Prochlorococcus marinus XMU1419: one gene and its partner. The protein of the gene in region 1 binds, or shares a complex with, the protein of each later gene. Links are inferred from orthologs where the notes say so. Each region holds a gene or a part of one and is shown on either strand. Other genes may lie near its edges.

Region 1 (8,342 bases):
CTCCTATTTCCCCACCCTCATTAACTATTAAATAAGTTGGATCTCCTTTTAAACCCTGTACTAGACTTCTGTCACCTGCTTGATGGGTAGCTAACCAACCTGTCTTAGTTATTGGATTCCCTAATTCATCTTTAGCAGAAGTTCCACCACCACCACCACCTGCTCTTAAGGGCATGAAATAATTTGCTACGGGGTAAAGTGCTCCTAAAGCTACACCAGTTGCAGTACCAAATGTAAGAAGATTCATAAATTGCCTTCGACCCATTGAAGGGACATCATTGGAACTTAATTGAGTCATTCGCTACTTGGTTCTGTTATTTATTAGTTATTATGGATCAAATTGTTCAATTTCTGTTGCAAATAGATAGGACTTTTAATAATTTAAAGTAAAAATTTAGGAAGTCTTAATTAATTGATTTAAATGAACCCATTACTAGTAGATGAAGTTATCCATTATTTGATTCATCGCTGGGGGAAAAAATATGATTTTAGGCTCTTTAGAAGAGGAAATTTTGTCTATTTTCAAATGATGTGGGGATTCCTTGGACAGGAATCATTTCCTTTAAGTGAAGATGAATACAAAAAATCGATAGCGGATAAAATCGAAATTTTAAATAGATGTGGATATTCAGAGGAAGTAAGGCAATGGCTAAAGAAAGTCAATGCTAAGCCAAGGTTAGGAAGAGCTGTTAGCTTGCAATTAAATGTTAATGAGAAGATGAAAGAGTTTTTGACTTAAGATTTTCTGATAAGTAAGTTAATCCAGTACCCACAAAGAATAAAAACACAATCGATATAGATAGCAACGACATTGTCAATGGGTCTGTTGAAGGGGTAATTACTGCAGATAAGATTGCAGAGGAGATTACAACTATCTTCCAATTCGAAATCATTTTTTCTGTTGTGATTATTCCAAGAGAACCAAGAATAAATTGTAGTACTGGCAATTGAAAAGCTATTGCAGTGCTCGACATTAGTAATAGAACAAAATCAAAATATCTTTCTATAGACCAAGTTGGTTCAACAATATCAGCACCGAAAGAAATAAAGAAATTTATAGCTGCAGGAACTAATATCCACCATGAAAAAATTAATCCCAAGAAAAATAGAAGACCTGAACCAAAAACTGCAGGCAAGATTAGGCTTTTTTCTTTTTTTGTTAAACCAGGAGAAATAAATAGTATTATTTGATAAAAAATATATGGCATAGAAACTATTAATCCGCTGTAACCTGCAACTTTAATAGCGACAAATAAAAATTCTCCTGGAGCAAGTTGTAGTAAATGGATATCACTAGCTGGAATTTCTAAAAAAGATATTAATGGCTTTATGATTAGAAAACTAAAGAATATTGAAATAAGTATTGAGTAAATTGAGTTAAGTATCCTTTGACGAAGCTCCTCTAAATGATCACTAAAAGTCATTGAATCTGATAATTGATTCTTACTCACATCATTACCTTTCATTATTTTTTGATAAAGATTTTGTAAGAAAAAGGTTTAAAATTGACCACACCGAACTCCAATTTTTTATAAATTCTATTATTTGCTCAATTTAGGATTAGTTGGATCTGGTAATAAAAAAGGAGGGGCATCATTTAATGATGATTCGCCATAAGTTTCATATTCTCTATACCCACCCATTTTCCCATTTGTTTTCATCAAAGCACTTACGAAGGCAAGTAATAAGAAAACAGTAGGAGCTCCAATTATTAATGCAGCGCCAAAAAGATATCCAACAATAAATTCTGGAAAACTATGATTCCCTAAAAATTCATGAGTACCCAAAAGAAAATCAAACATTTATATTTAAAAATTTTTTTTATTATAAACTAAATTACAGTTTTAAGATTTTTTTTAATGTAATCTTCTCCTCTTGTAGGATTTCCCCAAATAATTTCTACATTTTTAAAGGAAACGCATCCCGGTCCTCCTTTTTTTATTTTTTGCAATTCTTTAATCTTTACTAAATTAATTGGAACTTTGATATTCCTTTTTGCCTTACTAAATAAAGCAGCTAAATCTGCAGCTATTTGAACATCTTGTTCAGATGCTTCTTGAGAAGAAGACTTTAAAACTACATGACTACCTGGTGATTCCTGCGCGTGAAACCAAAGATCGCCTTTTTTGGAAAACTTAAAACTTATTAAATCATTTTGCCTCATATTTCTTCCTATCTGGAGCTTCAATCCAGTAGGAGTATTAACTTGCATAGGTGCAGATTGTATCTTAGATGAACTTTTCTTATCTTCTCTTTGCCTCTTTATATTAATTTTAAACTCATTACAAATTTCTTCTATAATTTCTTCTAATAGTTTAATTTTCACAATTAGTTTTTCATGATTCAAAGAATTTAGATTTTCTAGAAGTGTATTGAATTCATCTAATCTATCTATATTGGTTTTGTAAATATTTAATCTTTCTTGTATTAATTCTCTAGATCTTTTTAGTTTTTTTGATTTTTTATATAGTTTTTGTCCTCTGATAATATCTTTTTTGTTGATCTCATTTGTTGCGAATATCTTGTCAGCTTTTTCTTTATATATTTTGTAGTTTTCTGACTTTGATAGGAGATCATATTGAATATTTAAATTTTTTTTCTCATTATTTGCTTGTTTGAAAATTATCCCTTCAATTTTCTTTACTAATAATTCAAGTTTCCTTTGTTTTAAATGACGATCATAATAATTTTCTAAACCGGTGCATAAATCAATTTTATTTTCACAGTTAATTTCTTTATCTAAAAACCAAACGGAATAAAAATAATTATTAAATATCGAAAAATTAAAGTTTTTGTTTTTAAATCTACTTATCCATATTTTCCAACTTTTAAATATCTCCTTTAAGTTTTCATTGCTAATAAAATTAATATTTTTTTCCATTATTTCCGAGTCGTTAGTATTACTAAATTTCTCTAATTGTTTCGTAAGGATAGGGCTTACTCCTTGATAGGTATTTATTAAACAACATTTCAAAGACTCAGGTACTGTTGAAATTGAATCTTTCCATGATTGAAAAGACTCCTCTTCTGTAGGTCGTTTTTTAAGATTTACTGGAGGGTCAGAATAAATTGATCCTGTTGAAATTGTTCTAAAACTAGATTGATTTGATTTAATTTGTTTACCAACTGCGATAATTTTATGTTTATTATCCAAATAAAAAATATTACTATGTTTTCCCATTAACTCAAAAATTAAATACTTACTAATTTCATCTCCTGGCTTTTTTGCAAAACCAAATTTTATGACTCTTTCGAAATCATCTTGATTAATCGAAATTAAAGCCATATATTTTAATCCGTATCTTATTTGTTTAGAGAGTGTGCTTTCACTCCCAATCTTTTCCGGCTTGTTTATCTTTAGTATTCTGGGAGAGTCACCATTCCATGAAACCTCTAACCAAGTTTGAGAATCAACTCCTCTGAAACATAATTGAATAGTATTAGGCTCTGGTTGCTGGGCAGTTTCAAACTTTGTAGGTAAAATATTTGTTGATAAATAATGCAACACAGATCTAATCGATGTAATATCCATTATTTGAGGCACCCCTTTTTGCATTATTTCTTTTTTTAATTCTCAAGAATTTTATTTTACTGTAAAAAATTTAATATGAAAAATCTAAAAAAACTCTTTATACTTACTGGCCCTAGCGGTGTGGGAAAAGGAACTGTAGTTAAAGAAATATTAGGTAAAGATAAAAATATTTGGCTTTCAATATCTGCAACTACTAGAGAACCTAGAGAGGGAGAAAAGGAAGGAGAAAATTATTACTTTTTGAGTAAAAAAAAGTTTAAAGAAATGATTGAACAAAACCTTTTTCTCGAATGGGCTCAATTCGCTGGAAACTACTATGGAACTCCTTTATCCTCTGTAAATGAGAAAATCAAAAAAGGATTCACCGTATTTCTTGAAATTGAAGTCGAGGGTGCAAAGCAAATCAAAGAAAAGTTTCCTGAGTCTATTTCAATTTTTTTACTCCCTCCTGACAAAGCAGAGTTAGAGAGAAGGATAAGAAATAGAGGTACAGAAAAAGAAGAGTCAATTAAAAAAAGACTCTTAAGAGCTAATTATGAAATTTCAGAATCAAATGAATTTGATTTTGCATTTACAAATCATAATGTTGATGAAACTGCGAAAAAAATAATCAAGTTAATACAAACTTGATTATTTTATCTATGTATTTTCTCAGCTCATTGGATGGAATAACAAGTCTGGGAAAAACCTATTAAATTCAATAATTATTCCAGCCGTAAGGCTAAGCCAGATCGCCGCAACTACGGGTGCAGATCGAACAAATTTTGTGTTTAGAATTTTAAACATTTGATTTTATGAAAGTTTTTTTAAAGAAAATTAACGAGGACCGTTAAGTGTAATATTGTTATCTTTTTCTCTTAAATCACCATTCCTGCCTTGTTTATTAGCAAGTAGAGGCCATTGTGCACCTTTTACAAGACATTTTCTAGCCAAGTCTAGATCAATAATGATCTCAAGATCTGCAGGATTTTTGGTCTTTTTTGATTCAATCAAATACTCTCTTCCTGACCAGCCTATTATTCCTGCAATATAAATAAACAAAACTCCTGGTATAAGTAAATCGCCTTCATGACCTCTATTTAAAAGAGCTCCCCATGGCTCAAGTGGAGGTCCAATAATTAAATGTGGAAGACCGTCATCTCCGCATGATGCTTTCCCGTACCTTTCGAATCTTGCGATGTCTTTTTGTGTTGTTGCAGAACTTGCTCTCTCAATGAATTTAGGGTTTTCAGAGCATAACGTGAGGGCTGAAGCTGTAAATTCAGTGCTTGCTCTGTCTGCGTTTAATGCCGGTCCATTAGCCGCTAGAGCAATTGGAGTAATTCCTAGAAACAGAAAAACTGATGTAATGATTGAGAAAAAGAATTTCATAAGTTGCAATCTTTAATTCCTTATAATGTGTTTAGAAAGAAATTAATACTAAAATAGAACAAGTTGATTCAAATATGCATAAAGTTTTAGCTATTGAAACAAGTTGTGATGAGACATCTGTCTCAATAGTTTCTAATTTTGGCGATACTTTTGAAATACATTCAAACATCATTGCATCTCAAATTGAAGATCATTCAAAATGGGGGGGAGTTGTTCCTGAACTAGCAGCTAGAAAACACCTAGAGTTATTACCTTTTGTTTTAGAAAAGGCATTAAAAGAATCAAAAATTAAAATTGATGAAATTGACTATATTGCATCCACTGTAGCCCCCGGATTAGTTGGGTGTTTAAGAGTTGGTTCTATTACTGCGAGATCACTTTGCATGTTATATTCCAAGCCATTTTTGGGAATTCATCATTTGGAGGGGCATTTATCTTCTATTCTATTTTCAGAAAACTATCCAAAAAAATCTTTTCTTACATTACTCGTTAGTGGTGGACATACAGAATTGATAAAGGTTGATGAGAGAAGGATAATGCGAAGACTTGGAAAGAGTTTTGATGATGCTGCTGGAGAAGCCTTTGATAAGGTCGGGAGATTATTAGGTCTTAGTTATCCGGGAGGGCCAGCAATTGAAAAGATTGCTAAAAATGGGGACCCTTTGAAATTTAATTTACCAAAATGTAGGATTTCAGATAGAAAGGGTGGGTTTCTTAAATATGATTTTTCTTTTAGTGGTCTAAAAACTGCAGTATTAAGATTGGTTGAGAAAATAAATTTAGATGGAAATACCGTCCCAGTTCCTGATATAGCTGCAAGTTTTGAGAGAGTTGTGGCGGAGGTATTAGTAGAGAGAACAATAAGATGTGCTATTGATCATGGCTTGGATAATATTGTTGTGGTTGGTGGTGTGGCTGCAAATAATACATTAAGAAAAATGATGATTAATGAAGCAAGTAAAAAATCTATTAAAGTTCATCTAGCTCCTCTCAATCTTTGTACAGATAATGCAGCGATGATTGGAGCAGCAGCGTTGTTCAGAATTAAATTTAAGGATCATTTAAGTTCTCTTAAACTAGGTGTATCAGGAAGACTATCAATTGAACAAGCACACACCCTATATGGAGAAAATCCTCCTTTCTGACTCTAATGAATAAGCAACCTAAAATTGAGATTAAAGAAACAAAAAATTTAGTTGATAAAAAGGAACTGAATTTATGGAAAAGAGGTTTTACTCCGCAAGCAGAAATATGGAATGGAAGGATGGCAACTATCGGTATAGGTATTATATTTATTATTTTTGCTTTAATTAGTCAGTTTTCATAACAAAGGTTCCTTTGCCTTAACTGTTAGGCAGTCTAAAAAATTACAAAAATTTTGTTTAGTTAAGTTGATTAATTAAATTAAAAATTATTGTCTTTAATGGACTTGCTATGAGATTATTGATTTAATCAAATTAATCGATAGTTTTATTTTTAAAAAGATTATATGACGCCCGAAAGGCTTGGATTACTCTGGGGAATAACAGTATTTGCAGGTGCTTGTGCTCGATTATTTTCTTCTATTACAGGATTTCCAAGTGTCGTTATTCTATTGCTTTCTGGATTATTTATTGGAAGATCAGGTTTAGGACTGGTTGAGCCTTTAGATCTTGGGCAAGGGCTTGAAACTATTGTCGGACTTTTAGTCTGTTTAGTTCTATTCGAAGGAGGACTAAATTTAAAACTGCCTGAGGGGAATATAAGAAATACTGTTTTGAAAATTTCATTGATAAGGCTATTTATTTCATTATCAGCTGGAATTTTTATTTCTCATTGGTTGGCTGGTCTTTCATGGCAAGTTGCAGGAATTTATAGTGCCATAGTTCTAGCTACTGGACCAACTGTTGTCTCTCCTTTGGTTGAACAAATAAAATTAGCTTCCCCTCTTTCGGAAGTTTTGAAAGCTGAAGGTTTATTACTCGAACCAATTGGTGCAGTACTAGCATTATTACTTTTAGAACTAACTTTAGGAGACCTACGTGGGATTAACGAAGTATTTATTGCATTGATGCAAAGATTAGGAGGAGGAGTTTTAATTGGATTAAGTGCAGGATGGTTACTATCAGAAATCTTAAAAAAAATAAAAAATGAAGCCTCATTTGGTGTAGAGCTTCAAGTCACTCTAGGATTTATTTTTCTTGTATATGGAATTTGTGAATATTTTCTACCAGAGTCAGGTCTACCTGCTTCTGTAGCGGCAGGTTTTATTGTGGGCAAAAGAGAAGTAATAGATAAGGAGAAGTTGGATAATCTAATAAGCGAATTAGCACAATTAGCAATAACAGTTCTTTTCCCTCTCTTGGCCGCTGATGTTTCTTGGGGTGAATTGAGTCCCCTAGGCTGGGGAGGGGTTGTTTGCGTTTTTATGTTGATGGTAATTGTTCGTCCTATTTCTATCTGGATAGCAACAATGGGAAGAGAATTAGGATTAAAAGAAAAAGTATTTTTAGCCTGGTTAGCCCCAAGAGGTATTGTTACTGCAGCGGTAGCCTCTCTTTTTTCTATCAGATTAGAACAGGCTGGCATCCTTGGAGCTGGACGACTTCAAGGTTTGGTGTTTCTTACTATATTAATGACAGTAGGAATCCAAGGTCTTACTGCTAAACCTTTGGCGAATCGGCTAGAATTAGGTCAAAAAAATTAGATTTATTTAATACATCTTTCAATTCTTGTGATATCACTTTTACTCTCTGAGAAAAGTTCCCAACTTTGAATTAAATCTGGCCCACTGAGAGAACCAAAAAAGGCTACTCTTAATGATTTCATTAAAATCCCTTTTTTAATATTATGCATTTTTGAAATATCGTTTATTATTTCTTTTGCGTTCTCTTTGTTTAGTTTTACATTATTCCTCTCAATTAAATAATTTAAGATAAGTTTTAGAGATACTTTACTATCAACGTTTTCGAGAAAATCTTGACCCTCTTTTTGAATTGGAGGTAATAAGAAAAATGGTTTTGATTGATCAATGGCGTCTTTTAAAATAGTCATTGAGTCTTTAATTAAAACTACTAATTTTAAAGCCCACTCCTGGGATGGAGGTTCCCACTCCATTTTTTCCCAGTATTTACAAATGATCTTACTTAACTTCACTGATTCCATTTTTTTTATGTATTGAGAATTAATCCAGTTAAGTTTTTCCCAACTGAATTTAGCTCCAGATTTATTTATATCTGATAATTCAAAAATTTTTGATATCTCATCAAGTGAAAGTATTTCACTATCGGAAGATTTTGGTGACCAACCTAGAAAGGCCATATAGTTTGCTAAGGCTTCAGGTAAATATCCCATATCTCTAAATTCGTCGATTGAAGTAACGCAATCTCTTTTGGATAATTTTTTCCCTTCACTATTAAGTATCAGGGGTGTATGTGAAAAAGTTGGCAGTTTGAAATTT
Region 2 (8,288 bases), on another replicon or contig:
CTTATAAACAGATCCTTTTGATATTCTTATAAACAATAACAATAAAAAGGTTCCAAAGAATATCCAATTTTTCTTTTTGTGCCACCAACGACTATTAGAAATTCGTCGGATATCGAACATAGTATTAATCTCTTATCGCGTTCCTTATAAAGTCTGGAGTATCAACCACTCTTTTAAGTTTTTTAAAATCATCCAAAACCTCTCCACAACCATTAACCACACAAAGAAGTGGGTTTTCTGCTATGTGAGTAAAAATTCCCGTTTCATCACTCAATAAATCATTAATACCTCTTACTAAAGCTCCACCTCCTGCAAGCATAATTCCCCTATCAACAATATCTGCAGCAAGTTCAGGAGGGGTTCGCTCTAAAGTTCTTTTAACAGCTTCAACTATTTTACTAAGTGTTTCAGCCATAGCTTCTCTTATTTCCCCAGATGTCAAAGTTACTGACCTAGGTAAACCTGACAATAAATGTAGACCTCTCACCTCATAAGTAGTTTTATCAAAATCATCATCTGGGAATGCAGATCCAATTTTGATCTTAATGTCTTCTGCTGTTCTTTCTCCAACAACTAAATTGTGTACTTTTTTAAGATATAGAGCAATTGATTCATTGATTTCGTCACCAGCTATTCGAACAGATTCACTTAATACAGTTCCGCCTAAACTTAATACTGCAACCTCAGTAGTGCCACCACCAATATCAACAATCATAGTTCCAATTGGCTCAGTGACTGGTAATGATGCTCCTATTGCAGCTGCAACGGGTTCATCAATCAAGTGTACTTCTCTAGCTCCTGCTAATCCAGCTTCTCTTACAGCTCTTCTCTCAACACTGGTCACTCCACTTGGAATACCAATAACTATTCTTGGGGCTACTATACCTTTACCCTCATTACATTTTTGAATAAATGTCTTTATCATTTGTTCTGCCGCATCAAAATCTGCTATGACCCCATCTCGTAGTGGTCTTACAGCTCTTATATTGCCAGGTGTTCTTCCTAGCATTAACTTTGCTTCTTTACCAACAGCCAATGGAATCCCTTCTTCTAAATCCATTGCTACTACTGAAGGCTCTTGTAAAACAACTCCCTTACCTGATACGTGTATAAGAGTATTGGCCGTTCCTAAATCTATGCCAATGTCTCTAGAAAATTTAAATCTGTTAAAAATCACAATAAGAATTCTTTTTTCTAAATAATATATCTATTTTTTGTTAAGCTCTCACAATTATCTTGTTTAGTTATGAATAGCACGCAAAACTTTAAGCAAAAACTAAAAAAATGAGTAGTATTAAAAAAAAATAATTATGGAAATTAACACTATTAATCTAGTTGGCAGAGCTGGAAGAGAACCAGACGTAAGATATTTTGAATCTGGTACAATCGTAGCAAATTTCACTATTGCAGTTAACAGAAGAAGTCGAGATGAGGAGCCAGACTGGTTTAATTTAGAAATATGGGGCAAACAAGCTCAAATAGCAGCAGATTATGTTAAAAAAGGATCTTTAATTGGCATTACAGGAAGTTTTAAAATTGACAGTTGGAAAGATAAAAATACTGGGGAAGATAGATACAAACCTGTAGTTAGAGTTGATAGATTGAACTTACTAGGCTCTCGAAAAGATTCTGAAAATAACCAATATACAAGTAGCAGTAATTCTAGTGAAATTCCTTTTTAGGCTTTATTTCTCTTAATAATTCTAATAAGTAACTTTATGAAAAAATATAAAAAAATTAAAACTAATATTGGCTTAACCACATATTTAATTTGATCCAAATAAGTTTCAATAACTGGATAATTTTCACCAAATAAATAACCGGCATAAGTTAGAATTACAACCCATATTAGGCTACCGAATGTAGTCCAAATCAAAAATTTTCTTAATGGCATAAGTTCTATTCCAGCAGGAACAGAAATTAAAGTTCTTATGCCTGGCACTAATCGACCCCAAAAAACTAAAGAGACCCCGTATTTTTCAAACCACCTTTTACTTTTAGCCAAATCATTCGAGGAAATTCCTAAATATTTCCCCTTTTTATCTAAAAAATTTGAAAGTTTTTTTTCATTTACTAATCTGCCTAAGTAATACCAAGGTAAAGATCCCAAGAGCGTTCCAAATAAGCCCCAGAAAACTAAAATAAAAAAATTTAATTTTTGTTGATAAACGAAAAACCCTCCTAATGGCATTATTATTTCCGACGGAATTGGGGGTATTACATTTTCTAAAAACATAGCCAAACAAATAGTAAGGTATGCAATTGTTGCATTTTTTTCGACAGCCAAACTTATAAAGTCAGGAATTGAAGTGAGAAAATTTTCCGGGATTAGATTCAAACTTAATATCTATACAATTCTGGTTTATAAGGTCCATCAACTGAAACGTTAATATAATCAGCCTGTTTTTTAGTTAACTTTGTTAGTTTTGCACCAATTTTATCTAAATGTAATCTAGCTACCATTTCATCTAAATGTTTTGGTAAAACATAGACCTCCTTAGCATATTGATCTGACTTATTGAAAAGTTCAATTTGAGCTAATACTTGATTAGTGAAAGAATTACTCATAACAAAACTTGGATGACCAGTAGCACAACCCAAGTTAACTAATCTACCTTCGGCTAAAAGAATAATTTTGTTTCCGCTCGGTAAAGTTATGTGATCAACCTGCGGCTTAATATTTTCCCAAGAATATTTTTTTAATGAAGCTACATCGATTTCATTATCAAAATGGCCGATATTACAAACTATGGCTTCGTCCTTCATCTTGACAAGATTTTCATGGGTAATTACCTGATAATTACCAGTGGCAGTAACAAATATGTCTATATCTTCGACAACATCATCTAACCTAACTACGCTATAACCTTCCATTGCCGCTTGTAGCGCGCAAATTGGATCAACTTCAGCAACTTTTACAATGGCACCAAGTCCTCTTAATGACTGAGCTGAGCCTTTACCTACATCACCAAATCCCATTACTAACGCAACTTTGCCCGCAATCATTACATCAGTCGCTCGCTTAATGCTATCAACTAAAGATTCCCGACAGCCATATAAATTGTCAAATTTGCTTTTTGTTACTGAATCATTAACATTTATAGCTGGAAATGGTAAAGCGTTTTGCTTTTGAAGTTGATAAAGTCTAGCAACACCAGTAGTAGTTTCTTCAGTAACACCAATAATTTTACTTTTGATTCTGGAATAGAAGCTGCCATCAATTTGCAACTTAGACTTAATAGAATTGAATAAAGCAATTTCTTCTTCATTATTAGGATTATCTAAAACAGACAAATCTTTTTCTGCTTTACTACCAAGTATCAATAGGCCTGTTGCATCACCTCCATCATCAAGAATCATATTTGGAGAATCTGAACCCCAATCAAGTATGTAGTGGGTGTACTGCCAATATTCATCAAGAGTCTCACCTTTCTTTGCATATACCGGAATCCCTTGATCAGCAATAGCTGCAGCCGCATGATCTTGGGTTGAAAAAATATTGCATGAAGCCCATTTAACTTGTGCGCCAAGATCAACAAGAGTTTCTATTAGTACAGCTGTCTGAATTGTCATATGTAAACTTCCAGCTATTTTTGCACCTTTGAGTGGCTTTTCGTTCTTGTATTTATCTCTGAGTGCCATTAATCCTGGCATCTCTGTTTCAGCGATTTTAATTTCTTTACGTCCAAAATTTGATAATGAAATATCAGAGATTACGAAACTAGGAACCGTTGTTTTAATTGAATTTGCGATAACCATATCTTGTAAATACCTTTTCTACTAAACTATATATGATTTTTGGGTAATTTTGTGTTTGTTGAGAACTTAAAAGAGACTTTAAATTTAGGGGAAAAACTCTCACAAAAATTAAATCCACAATCAATTGTTTTATTAAAGGGTCCAATTGGAGCAGGCAAAACTTCATTTGTACAAGGTATTGCCAGAGGTTTATCTATCTCTGAGGATATTACAAGCCCTACTTTTGCTTTATCGCATCACTATAGTTCGGGAAAAATTCCACTAATTCACCTTGATTTATACAGACTAGAACATAGTTCTTCAGCCAAAGAAGTTTTCTTTTCTGAAGAAGAAGAGGCATTACAAAGCGAAGCTATATTAGTTGTTGAATGGCCAGAATTAATAGAACCACTTATTAAAGATTTCTGGAAAATAGAAATTAGTTACGCTAAAAATTTCGGAAGACACTATGAAATAAGAGATCCTAAAAATTTTTTAACCTTTTCATAATCTGGTTGTTGCTCGATTGCACCTTCACCAAGACAAGTTAATAGTCCACAAACACTTGCGAAATTAACACAGTCTTGGATTGCTAATTCATTTAAAGGATAACCAGAAGAAATTAATTTTGAAATTAATCCAGCTAGAAAGGCGTCACCAGCACCAGTAGTATCGACAATTTTTTGTGAATCAGGAGTTTCTGTAGTGCCCTGAAATCCATTTATAAACCATTCAACAGGATTTTTTCCATCAGTTATTATTACATCTGGTCTTTCTGACATTTGTTGAGATATAAGCATTGAATTTTCGTTCTTAAAAAACAAAGTAGCTTCTTCCTTAGCAAGTTTTAAAACATGAGCATGATTTAAAAAATTTTTAATTAAATTCACTCGCGCTGTATTACTAATTTCTGATGAAAAATCCGAATAATCCCAAAAGACCTCTCTCCAATTTAAATCGATAATTACCTTAACTTCATATTTATTAGCAAGTTCAATAAGAAAAAAAATAGTCTCAGCAGAAACTTTAGATGAAATTATATTGGTTCCTGTAACTAAATATTTTGTTTCTAGAAATAATTTCTCCAAATTTGGAAGTTGATTTTCGATTAAGTTCTTACTAAGAGCTTCATCAGCAAAGTATGAATTAGATTTTGCTTCAAATCCTGAAAAAAAACGATCTCCAAATTGATCTCGATCGACATTAACGATCCGAGTAGAAGCATCATTATCCAATTGTAAAAAATCTGAGTTAACCTCCAATTCTTTAAATTGCTTAATAAATTTTTTTCCATAATCATCTTTTCCTAAACGTCCAATAAATGTAGAATCTATTTCTAATTTTTTTAATGCACAAGAAACATTAGCCGGTGCGCCACCCAAAAAATCTGTATATCCTTGATTTGACTTATTACGGATCCTGTCTATTAAAGCCTCTCCAATACATACAACTTTATTCTTTTCCATAAGATGAAACCCTTTTTTCTTATCTAAGAATAATTAATCAATAACAAATATTTTTTTTTTGAATTAAAGTTTAATTAATATCTTATTCGCAGTGTATTTTAATAAATCTGAAATTTGGAAATGGAAAAATTGGGACATTTCATGGTCTTTATCAAAAAAATCTTCTGACGAAAATAACATTACTATTTTATTAGTACATGGATTTGGAGCATCTAAGAAACATTGGAGACACAATCAAAATTTTCTTGGACAATTTTTTAATTGCTACGCAATTGACCTCATAGGATTCGGAGAAAGCAGTCAGCCCATTGCCCTATTAAATTACGAAGCTTATAAACAAAATTCAATTAAATATTCATTTGATTTATGGAGTAATCAAATTACAAAATTTTGTTCAGAGATAATAAAATCTCCCGTTTACTTAGTAGGAAACTCAATTGGAGGGGTTATTTCATTAAAAGCTGCTGAAATTCTCAAAAATAATTGTAAAGGTGTCATTTTGATTGATTGTGCTCAAAGAACTATGGATGATAAACGCTTGAAAAAAGGTGATATTTTAATGAATTTACTCAGGCCTGTATTAAAAACAGTCGTCAGACAAAGGTTAATTAGTAATACACTGTTTACGAGAGCAGCTAATCCAAAAGTTATAAAAAAAATCCTTGAACAAGCTTACCCCTCCGGAAAAAATATTGATGAAGAATTAATTGAAATACTTTATAAACCCGCTAAACGGGAAAACTCTAAAGAAGCATTTCGTGGATTTATCAACCTATTTGATGACTATCTTGCTACAGACCTTTTTGATAAAATTAATATTCCAATACAACTAATTTGGGGAGAGAAAGATCCCTGGGAATCTTTGAGCGAAGCAAAAGCTTGGAAGAAAAACTATGAAAATATCACAAGGTTAGATGTAATTAAGGGTGCTGGTCATTGTCCCCACGATGAAGAACCTGAACAAACGAATAAATTAATCTGTGAATTTATTCAAGAAACGAAATAGGCCTCTACATTATCACTAAGCCTTCTCAAACCTCTTAATCCATCTCTTTCAAGGTTTCTTACACGATCCCTACTTATTCCAAGTACCCTTCCTATACCTGTAAGAGACATTGGCTCATCACCATCCATACCGTATCTCATTCTTAAAACCCTGCATTGCAAATCTGGAAGTTGATGCAAAAGAGAATGAAGATCACCTCTCATGCAATCCATCTCTATTTGTTCATCTGGTAAATCCTCTCCTCCTGCCAATAAATCTAATAAAACAGTGTCTTCACCATCACCAACTTTTGTCTCAAGACTTACTGGCTGTCCAGCTTTGCACATTAAATCTTTAACATCATCTTCTGGAAGTTCTACATATTTAGCAAGTTCACTTACGGTTGGAGTTCTAGACATTTCTTGACTCAACTCTCTTTGACCTTTTTTCAACTTGTTCAACATTTCAGTGATGTGAATTGGAAGCCTTATAGCCCTACTTTTTTCAGCAATTGCTCTAGTGATTCCCTGTCTAATCCACCAATAGGCGTATGTAGAAAATTTATAGCCTCTAGCTGGATCAAATTTTTCAACCCCTCTAACCAACCCTATTGTTCCCTCCTGAATTAAGTCTAATAATTCCATATTTCTTTTAGTATATTTTTTTGCAACACTTACTACTAATCTCAAATTAGCTGCAACCATTCTTTCTTTAGCACGCTGTCCAGCTCTCAGCCTTTTCTTTATTTGGGAGGAAGAAAGATTTAGTTTTTTTGCTAATTCATCAATGTTTGGCTTATCACCAGTTAATTCAATTATTTCAAGTTCTGCCCTTTCTACTTGAACGTATTCTTGAACTTGTCTACCAAGAGTAATTTCTTGTTCATGAGATAGTAATGGAACTCTTCCAATATCTCTTAAATATGAACGAACTAGATCTACATCATTGCTAGCTTTTAAATTTGAAATTGATGCTAATTTATTCTCGCTTATTGTTTCAGTAGACATGAAATAAGGATGATGTTTTGTAAACAATACCATTAAGAATTGTAAAGTTAAACAAAAAAATCCACATTTTCACAAAAATGAGAATAAATACCTAGTTAAATCTATATAAATTTCGAAGCTAATAGCCATTTTGCAGTACTTAAATAAATAAATACACCTGCTATGTCAGTTACTGTTGTTATAAAGGGAGATGACATTAAAGCTGGGTCCAATCTCATTTTGTCAAATAACAAAGGAAGAATAGCTCCAGTGGTAGCTGCCAATGTAGTTATAGAAATAAGACTTATGCCCACGGCAGCTGCTATTAAAGGCCCCTCTCCTTGCCACCAAGCAAAAGGAAGCACAACTAGCATCATCAAGATTCCTAAAAGAGCGCCTGTTATTGACTCTCTAACTACTGCCTTAATGGCACCAAGAGACTTTAATTTTTGAGTACTTAAACCTCTAATTACAACAGTCGAGCTTTGAGCACCAACATTTCCCCCAGTACCTATTAGCAATGGAATAAATGCAGCTAGTAAAACTATTTCTTTTAATATTTGATCATTCATTGCAATAACTTTTGTAGTTAAACCATTTGCAAGAACTAAAATTAATAACCAAAGAATTCGTCGTCGAGTTATCGTGAATAAACTACTTTGAAAATAATCATCCTCATCACTAGGCTGTATAGCACCCGCTGCATAAATATCTCGAGTTGCTTCCTGTTCCATGACATCAATTAAATCATCAACAGTTACTATTCCGACAAGTCTTTTTTCTTTATCAACAACTGGAAGGGCTAAAAAATCATATCTTTGTATTGCTCGTGCGACTTCTTCTTGATTAGTATTGGTTGAAATATTAACTACATCTTTTGTCATTACATCTCCTATAGGTTTGGCAGGATCAGCTGTCACAAGGTCTCTAAGAGAAAGAATTCCTGTTAAATGTCTTTCTTTATCCGTTACATATAAGCTATAAATAGTTTCTGTAAATGGAGCTCTTTTTCTCACCAAAGATAGAGCTTCAGCCGCTGTTTGCATCTCTTTAAGATCTATAAATTCAGTAGTCATTAATCTTCCAGCAGTTTCTGGCTCATATCCAAGTAAT

The links.
Region 2: the proteins of tsaD (region 1) and tsaE are in contact, whole or in part, in a crystal structure (PDB 6N9A), measured with the Thermotoga maritima proteins. The link is inferred for Prochlorococcus marinus XMU1419 from one-to-one orthologs. Residues at the interface, in WP_004082750.1 of Thermotoga maritima: Cys10, Asp11, Arg49, His50, Leu82, Gly84, Gly135, Gly136, Glu154, Thr155, Leu156, Asp157, Asp158, Ser159, Glu162, Asp165, Lys166, Arg169, Leu170, Tyr175, Lys213, Thr214, Leu217, Tyr218, Gln221, Arg222, Asn324; in WP_004082108.1 of Thermotoga maritima: Leu37, Gly38, Lys46, Lys57, Val59, Lys60, Ser61, Thr63, Phe64, Thr65, Leu66, Met67, Val69, Pro71, Tyr82, Arg83, Leu84, Asp86, Asp88, Phe89, Asp93, Ile128, Asp130, Glu131, Arg134.

What each region holds. Positions count from the first base shown.
Region 1 is NZ_JAAORO010000001.1:427,734-436,075, forward strand. The notes cover bases 4,037-7,012. They hold tsaD (tRNA (adenosine(37)-N6)-threonylcarbamoyltransferase complex transferase subunit TsaD), read left to right. Parts: upstream 4,037-4,977; coding sequence 4,978-6,048; downstream 6,049-7,012. Other genes in these bases: gmk (guanylate kinase), read left to right, coding at 4,037-4,162; psaJ (photosystem I reaction center subunit IX), read right to left, coding at 4,184-4,318; HA151_RS02460 (Photosystem I reaction center subunit III), read right to left, coding at 4,349-4,903; HA151_RS02470 (high light inducible protein), read left to right, coding at 6,054-6,230; HA151_RS02475 (cation:proton antiporter), read left to right, coding at 6,393-7,012. Outside these bases: petC (cytochrome b6-f complex iron-sulfur subunit), read right to left, coding at 1-298; HA151_RS02430 (DUF3067 family protein), read left to right, coding at 422-739; twin-arginine translocase subunit TatC, read right to left, coding at 708-1,466; HA151_RS02440 (hypothetical protein), read right to left, coding at 1,542-1,802; HA151_RS02445 (NFACT RNA binding domain-containing protein), read right to left, coding at 1,832-3,532; more of gmk, read left to right, coding at 3,608-4,036; more of HA151_RS02475, read left to right, coding at 7,013-7,589; gltX (glutamate--tRNA ligase), read right to left, coding at 7,592-8,342.
Region 2 is NZ_JAAORO010000003.1:489,954-498,241, forward strand. The notes cover bases 2,608-5,529. They hold tsaE (tRNA (adenosine(37)-N6)-threonylcarbamoyltransferase complex ATPase subunit type 1 TsaE), read left to right. Parts: upstream 2,608-3,810; coding sequence 3,811-4,248; downstream 4,249-5,529. Other genes in these bases: ahcY (adenosylhomocysteinase), read right to left, coding at 2,608-3,759; HA151_RS08835 (carbohydrate kinase family protein), read right to left, coding at 4,206-5,204; HA151_RS08840 (alpha/beta fold hydrolase), read left to right, coding at 5,296-5,529. Outside these bases: rod shape-determining protein MreC, read right to left, coding at 1-120; HA151_RS08810 (rod shape-determining protein), read right to left, coding at 125-1,177; HA151_RS08815 (single-stranded DNA-binding protein), read left to right, coding at 1,311-1,682; HA151_RS08820 (DedA family protein), read right to left, coding at 1,679-2,338; more of ahcY, read right to left, coding at 2,341-2,607; more of HA151_RS08840, read left to right, coding at 5,530-6,210; HA151_RS08845 (RpoD/SigA family RNA polymerase sigma factor), read right to left, coding at 6,195-7,196; mgtE (magnesium transporter), read right to left, coding at 7,298-8,288. UniProt on the Escherichia coli protein: Required for the formation of a threonylcarbamoyl group on adenosine at position 37 (t(6)A37) in tRNAs that read codons beginning with adenine.